Regions from separate parts of the Pseudomonas pichavaramensis genome, predicted to be linked through region 1. Evidence: predicted binding sites of a transcription regulator. Region 1 holds the regulator's gene; the other holds the start of a gene.
The links. Region 1 encodes LexA, which represses DNA repair genes until DNA is damaged. Its sites were predicted from a motif close to CTGTNTNNNNANACAG; they were not measured.
Positions count from the first base shown of each region.

Region 2: a site for LexA is predicted at 1,525-1,540, ahead of recN (DNA repair protein RecN). Genes of this name have one in related genera too.

Region 1 covers NZ_JBJKFJ010000005.1:28,442-31,850, forward strand. Annotated here, with positions in the region: gene ACJRW5_RS09575 (DUF6586 family protein) at 1-365, shown strand, start outside; gene ACJRW5_RS09580 (hypothetical protein) at 446-682, shown strand; gene sulA (SOS-induced cell division inhibitor SulA) at 748-1,221, opposite strand; gene lexA (transcriptional repressor LexA) at 1,232-1,846, opposite strand; gene ACJRW5_RS09595 (TetR/AcrR family transcriptional regulator) at 2,074-2,781, shown strand; gene ACJRW5_RS09600 (L,D-transpeptidase family protein) at 2,831-3,358, shown strand; gene nagZ (beta-N-acetylhexosaminidase) at 3,370-3,409, shown strand, end outside.
Region 2 covers NZ_JBJKFJ010000012.1:30,155-33,563, forward strand. Annotated here, with positions in the region: gene dnaK (molecular chaperone DnaK) at 1-736, opposite strand, end outside; gene grpE (nucleotide exchange factor GrpE) at 836-1,405, opposite strand; gene recN (DNA repair protein RecN) at 1,565-3,241, shown strand; gene fur (ferric iron uptake transcriptional regulator) at 3,324-3,409, opposite strand, start outside.

The sequences.
Region 1 (3,409 bases):
TCAGTCTGTGCCATGAGATCGCCGGCTATTACCGTATGAACGACCTTGCGCCTTCGCGCGTAGATGCATTTGTTCATCAGGTGGTACTTGATGGCGCGCCCAGTCCGGAGCTGGCTGAGCTGATCGAGTTCGCGCAGCAGCGTGAAACCTGGCTGGCGCAGCTGCTGGCAGCATACAGCGAGTTGTTCCTGCCGCCACGCGAGGAGCGCAAGGCCAAGGTCGATCCGGCGATGCCTTTGATCACGGCGGTCAGTGTTGGTGAAGAGCCGGTGGTGCTGACGCCAGGCGTCGATGACATCGACGCCTGGCGTCAGCAGCTCAAGACCCTGGTCTTGCGTTTTCGCGAAGGCCTCAGTGAGTGCTGATTGGGTTTAACTGGACCAGTGGGCTGGGGATGATCCCTGCTGGCTGTTACAATGTCGTGTTTTCGTACAGAGACTGAGCCATGCCTACATCCTTTCTGGAAATCGTCGAGCTGCCTGATGGGCGTATTGCCCTGCGTCGTGCAGAGGATGAGGAGGCGTTGGTGACTCTGGATTTCTCCGCCGATGCCAAGGCTTTCCTGCAGGGGCAGCACATTGAAGTTGCCAAGGCCATGCTGAACGTGGGTGTGCAGATGGCCGGCCGAATGGCTGAAGGCGATTTCGTCAGTGAAGAAGAGGAACCGCGCGTCTTGCATTGATCGCTGGCGGTGAATCAACGAAAACGGGGCTCCAATGGAGCCCCGTTTTCGTTGTGCTTGGGTATCTAACCCAGGCTGATATTCAGGCTTTGTGCCTCGCCGGCGTGAGCGGCCTGCGCAAGTCGCTGACGGGTGCTGCGTTCCACTGGGTGCAACCAGCTGATCACCGTATGGCTTCGGCCGAGCCTGAGGGCTTCCTCGGCAAGCTCCAGGGCGCTTTGGCCAAGGCGTGGCTGCAGCAGTAGGATGCATTCGCGATTCAGGCCAGCATCACGCAGCCAGGTTTGTGTAAGAGCTGCTGGCGGTGCGACCAGCGTCAGCCAGCGCGCGTCCTGGTTCTGGCTCAATTCACGCAGAATGGGGGCTAACAAGTGCAGGCAATGACCGGCTGTGCCTCGGAGTGCCAGCTCGCTGAATGCCTGATCGTCCTCACAAGGAGCCGTTCCAGTGGTTTCCAGGGAGGGCTCACTTGGGGCGTCGGCGAGAAAGGCGTTGAACAGGGGAAGCTGCGAACGCTCGAACGACTGCTGCACTTGCATGGCGTCTCCTTTAGCGGCGAATTACGCCGACACTCAAGCCTTCGATGACCAGATCCTGATGTTCCAGGTCCACCTCGATCGGGGCGAATTCAGGGTTCTCCGCGATCAGCCAAACCTTGCTGCCTTCGCGCTTGAAGCGTTTGACCGTCACTTCGTCATCGATGCGGGCGACCACGATCTGCCCGTTACGTGCTTCGCGGGTGGTATGCACTGCAAGCAGATCACCGTCGAAGATGCCGATGTCCTTCATGCTCATACCGCGTACGCGCAACAGGTAGTCGGCCTTGGGTTGAAAGAAGGCTGGGTTGATCTGGCAGGATTCTTCGACATGTTGCTGGGCCAGAATCGGTGCGCCTGCGGCAACCCGGCCAATCACTGGCAGGCCTTCGTCTTCGTTGGCAGCGCCGGCCTCGAAGCCTGGAATGCGAATGCCGCGTGAAGCACCTGGGGTCATTTCGATCGCGCCTTTGCGAGCGAGAGCCTTAAGGTGTTCCTCTGCTGCATTGGGCGACTTGAAGCCCAGTTCCTGGGCGATCTCCGCTCGAGTCGGTGGATAGCCGTTATCTTCCAGGCAGCGTTTGATGAAGGCGAGAATCTCGGCTTGGCGGGGCGTCAGTTTCAGCATGGCTGGGCTCTGTCTTTATATACAGTGACTGGGATTATATACAGTAAGCCGTGGTTAGCAACGATCAATTTTTCTATCGCGCTCGCGCAGTCTGTTACCCGTGCGAAGCCATAAGCGTCTGTGCTGTTGTAAGCTGTGACCGGTCGGCCAAAAGGCGGCTCATGCGGCTTGACAATTCGATGGGCTGAAACGTATGTTTCAAACAAGTGTTTGTCAGGTGATAGCTCATGGCCCAGTCGGAAACCGTTGAACGCATTCTCGATGCTGCAGAACAGCTGTTCGCGGAAAAAGGTTTCGCCGAGACCTCACTTCGTCTGATCACCAGTAAGGCTGGGGTCAACCTGGCCGCCGTCAACTATCACTTCGGTTCCAAGAAGGCGCTGATTCAGGCGGTCTTCTCGCGTTTTCTCGGGCCGTTCTGTGCCAGCCTGGAAAAGGAACTGGATCGTCGCCAGGCCAAGGCGGAAGGCCAGGCCACACTCGAAGAGTTGCTGGAGCTTCTGGTCGAGCAGGCCCTGGCGGTGAAGCCGCGCAGCGGTAACGACCTGTCCATCTTCATGCGTTTGCTTGGCCTGGCTTTCAGTCAGAGCCAGGGGCACCTGCGCAAGTATCTGGAAGAGGTGTACGGCAAGGTATTCCGCCGCTACATGTTGCTGGTGCATGAAACCGCGCCACGCATTCCTCCGTTGGAGCTGTTCTGGCGCGTGCACTTCATGCTGGGTGCGGCAGCGTTCAGCATGTCGGGTATAAAGGCACTGCGTGCGATGGCCGAGACCGATTTTGGCGTGAACACTTCCATCGAGCAGGTGATGCGCATGATGGTGCCGTTCCTTGCGGCTGGCATGCGTTCTGAAACCGGAATCAACGATCCCGCACTGGCTGGAGCGCAGCTCAAGCCCCGCAGCAAGACGCCGAGCGCTACCGCCAAGGTTTGACGCCTCGGCAGTTGGGCTTGGCTTGGCCCTTCGGCTAAGCTAGCGGCCCATGTCCGATCTCGATTTACTCCATATCTCCATTGCCGATCAGGCGCTCTATGGCCTCAGCGACGGGCAGGTCCTACTACGGGTGCCCGTCTCCACCGCCTTGAACGGCGCTGGTGAGCGCAACGGCTCCGGCTGTACGCCACGCGGCCTGCATCAGGTGCGGGCAAAGATCGGCGCCGGCCTGCCGCTGGCTGCAGTGCTGCGCGGCAGGCGCTGGACCGGTGAGGTCTGGTCCGCGCAACTGCATCAGCAGTTTCCCGGCCGCGACTGGATTCTCACCCGTATTCTCTGGCTCAGCGGCTTGGAGCCCGCCCGCAACCGGCTCGGCGAGGTGGACACCTTTCGTCGTTATATCTATCTGCATGGTACGCCGGATACGGAACCCATGGGCACGCCGCTGTCCCATGGCTGCATCCGGCTGCGTAATGCCGACATGTTGGCGTTGTTCGAGCGTGTACCCGTGCATTGCCGGGTGCGTATCGACGAGGCGCCATGCCCGCAGTGGGCTGCGGACCACGATTTTCAGTAAGGAATACCTGCATGCAAGGCTCGTTGATGATGGATGTTGCTGGCACCTGGC
Region 2 (3,409 bases), on a different contig from region 1:
TCTTGAATTCGTCGACGAGGTAGTCGATCAGGCGGATGTCGAAGTCTTCACCACCGAGGAAGGTGTCACCATTGGTAGCCAGCACTTCGAACTGGTGCTCGCCGTCGACTTCGGCGATCTCGATCACCGACACGTCGAAGGTGCCGCCACCCAGGTCATAAACGATCACGGTGTGGTCGCCCTTGGCCTTGTCCATGCCGTAGGCCAGCGCAGCTGCGGTCGGCTCGTTGATGATGCGCTTGACGTCCAGACCGGCGATGCGACCGGCATCCTTGGTGGCCTGACGCTGGCTGTCGTTGAAGTAGGCCGGCACGGTGATCACCGCTTCGGTCACTGGCTCGCCCAGGTAATCCTCGGCGGTCTTCTTCATTTTCTTCAGCACTTCGGCGCTGATCTGCGGCGGCGCCATCTTCTGGCCGTTGACCTCGACCCAGGCGTCGTTGTTGTCAGCCTTGACGATCTTGTACGGCACCATCTGGATGTCTTTCTGTACGACATCCTCGTCGAAACGACGGCCGATCAGACGCTTAACCGCGTACAGGGTGTTGTGCGGGTTAGTCACTGCCTGGCGCTTGGCCGACTGGCCAACCAGGGTTTCGCCATCGTTGGCGTAAGCGATGATGGACGGCGTGGTACGAGCGCCTTCGGCGTTCTCCAGCACCTTGACGTTGCCGTTTTCCAGAATGGAGACACAGGAGTTGGTGGTCCCCAGGTCGATACCGATGATTTTGCCCATGAATATTCTCCCGAAACTTTGATTTTTCCGTCGCCGCGCTTCGCAGGCGCCGGTAGCACTAAAACGCTTGACTCAGAAATGGGGTCGCCCCCGAAAATTTCAAGCCTGCTCGTCGATGGACGGCGGCGGCGTGGTCGGCGCCTTGCTCACCACAACCATGGCCGGACGCAGCAGGCGACCGTTGAGCAGATAGCCCTTCTGGAACACCTTGAGCACCGAATTCGGCTCGACATTGACGCTCTCTTCCATCGCCATGGCCTGGTGATGCTCCGGGTTGAACGGAGCACCATGCGGGTCTACTGCTTCCAGCTGGTGACGCGCCAGGGTGTCGATCAGCAGCTTGAGGGTCAGTTGCATGCCCTCGCGCACCCCCTTGATCGCCTCATCATCCGGGTTGGACAGCTCCAGGCCACGCTCCAGACTGTCGACGATCGGCAGCAGGTCGTTGGCGAATTTTTCCAAGGCGAACTTGTGCGCCTTCTCCACATCCTGCTCGGCGCGACGGCGCACATTCTGCAGCTCGGCAGCCGTGCGCAACGATTGATCCTGCGCCGCAGCCAGCTGCTCTTCCAGGGCCTGTACACGAGCCGCCAGGTCGTCGCTCGACGCAGCGTTCTCGGCTGCCTGAGCCTCGGGGTTCTGCGTATCCAGGTTCTGTTCGTCAGCCATGCCTATCTCCTCTCGAATGAATCGGCGCGAGTCCGACTCGCGCACCTGCCGCCTATATGGAGTCAAATCCACAGCTTTCAAGGGGCGATAAAGGAGGATTGTCAGGGAAAGAAAAAACACTGTATAAATAACCAGACATCAAATTCGGGAGCGTTCGCCATGCTGGTGCACCTGTCCATCCACAATTACGCCATCGTCGACCACCTGGACCTCGAGCTGGATGCCGGCATGAGCGCCATCAGCGGCGAGACCGGCGCCGGCAAGTCGATCATGCTCGACGCCCTCGGCCTGTGCCTGGGTGACCGCGCTGACAGCGGCGTTGTGCGCCCAGGTAGCGACAAGGCGGACATCCTCGCCAGCTTCGACCTGGCCGAGATTCCCGAAGCCCGCGCCTGGCTCGCCGAGCGTGATCTGGACAACGACGGCCCGTGCATCCTGCGCCGGGTGATCACCGCCGAGGGCCGCTCGCGCGGCTACATCAACGGCAGCCCCTGCCCGCAGGCCGACCTCAAGGCACTGGGTGAGCTGATCATCGATATCCACAGCCAACACGAACACCAGTCGCTGCTGAAAGCCGACACCCACCGCCGCCTGCTCGACGAGTACGCAGGCAGCCAGGAACTGGCGCGCCAGGTGCAACTGGCCGCACAGCGCTGGAAGCAGACGCGCAATGAACTGCAGCGCATCTCCAGCCAGGGCGACGAACAACGCGCCCGCCACCAGCTACTCAGCTACCAGCTGGAAGAGCTGGAAAACCTCGCCTTGGGCGAAAACGAACTGGAGCAGCTGGAGCAGGAACACAAGGCCCTGAGCAACGCTGAAGCCCTGCTCGGCGCCTGCCGCCAAGTACTCGACCTGTGCAGCGAAAGCGATGCCGGCAACGTGCTGTCGGCGCTCACCGCCAGCCTCAATCGTCTCGGCGGCTTCGGTGGCCAAGGCAGCGCACTGGGTGAAGCGAGCAACCTGCTGGCCAGCGCACAGATCCAGGTCGAAGAAGCGGTAGGCGAACTGAACCGCTTCGTCGACCATTTCGACGCCGACCCCGAACGCCAGCAGTTTCTCGAGGAACGCCTGGACAGCATCTACACCCTGGCGCGCAAGCACCGCGTCCAGCCCAGCGAACTGGCCGCACTGCAACAGCAGTTATTCGAAGAGCTGGAAGGCCTCAACGCCGATGACCAGGCCAGCGAACGCCTGACCGAAGAGCTGGCAGCCTATGAACGCCACTATCAGGAAAAAGCCGCGGAACTCAGCACCCTGCGCGGCAATGCAGCCGAGCGCCTGGCGGCAGCCGTCGAGCAGGAAATGCAGGCACTGGGTATGCCAGGCGGCCGTTTCAATATCCAGCTACAGGCCATCAACAGCGAGGAGCCGCACGGCAACGGCCTGGAAGCCGTGGAGTTCCTGGTCAGCGCAAACCCCGGTCAACCGCTGCGAGGCCTGGCCAAGGTTGCCTCGGGCGGTGAGCTGTCGCGCATCAGTCTGGCAATCCAGGTCATCACCGCACAGACCTCACGGGTGCCGACTCTGGTGTTCGATGAAGTGGACGTCGGCATCGGCGGCCCGACCGCCGAAGTGGTCGGCCAACTCCTACGCCGCCTAGGTGAACGTGGCCAGGTACTGTGCGTCACCCATCTTCCGCAGGTGGCTGCGCAGGGCCACCAACACCTCTTCGTGCACAAACGCCGCGGCGAGGATGCCACGTCCACAGCTGTGAGCAAGCTGGACGAAAGCGGCCGCGTCGAGGAGATCGCGCGCATGCTCGGTGGCGTCGACCTGACCGAAGAATCTCTGGCGCACGCACGCAAGATGGTTACCAGCGCACAAGCTGCCTGAAACAACATGGCCGGTTGCAATCCGGGCTACGGCAAAACAAAAAGGCGACCCGAAGGTCGCCTTTTTCATCGCAGCAGAGCTATCAGCTCTTCTTGCGTACGTACAACACCAGGTTGTGATCAACCAGTTCGAAACCGTGCTCCCTGACGATTTCTTTCTGGCGCTTCT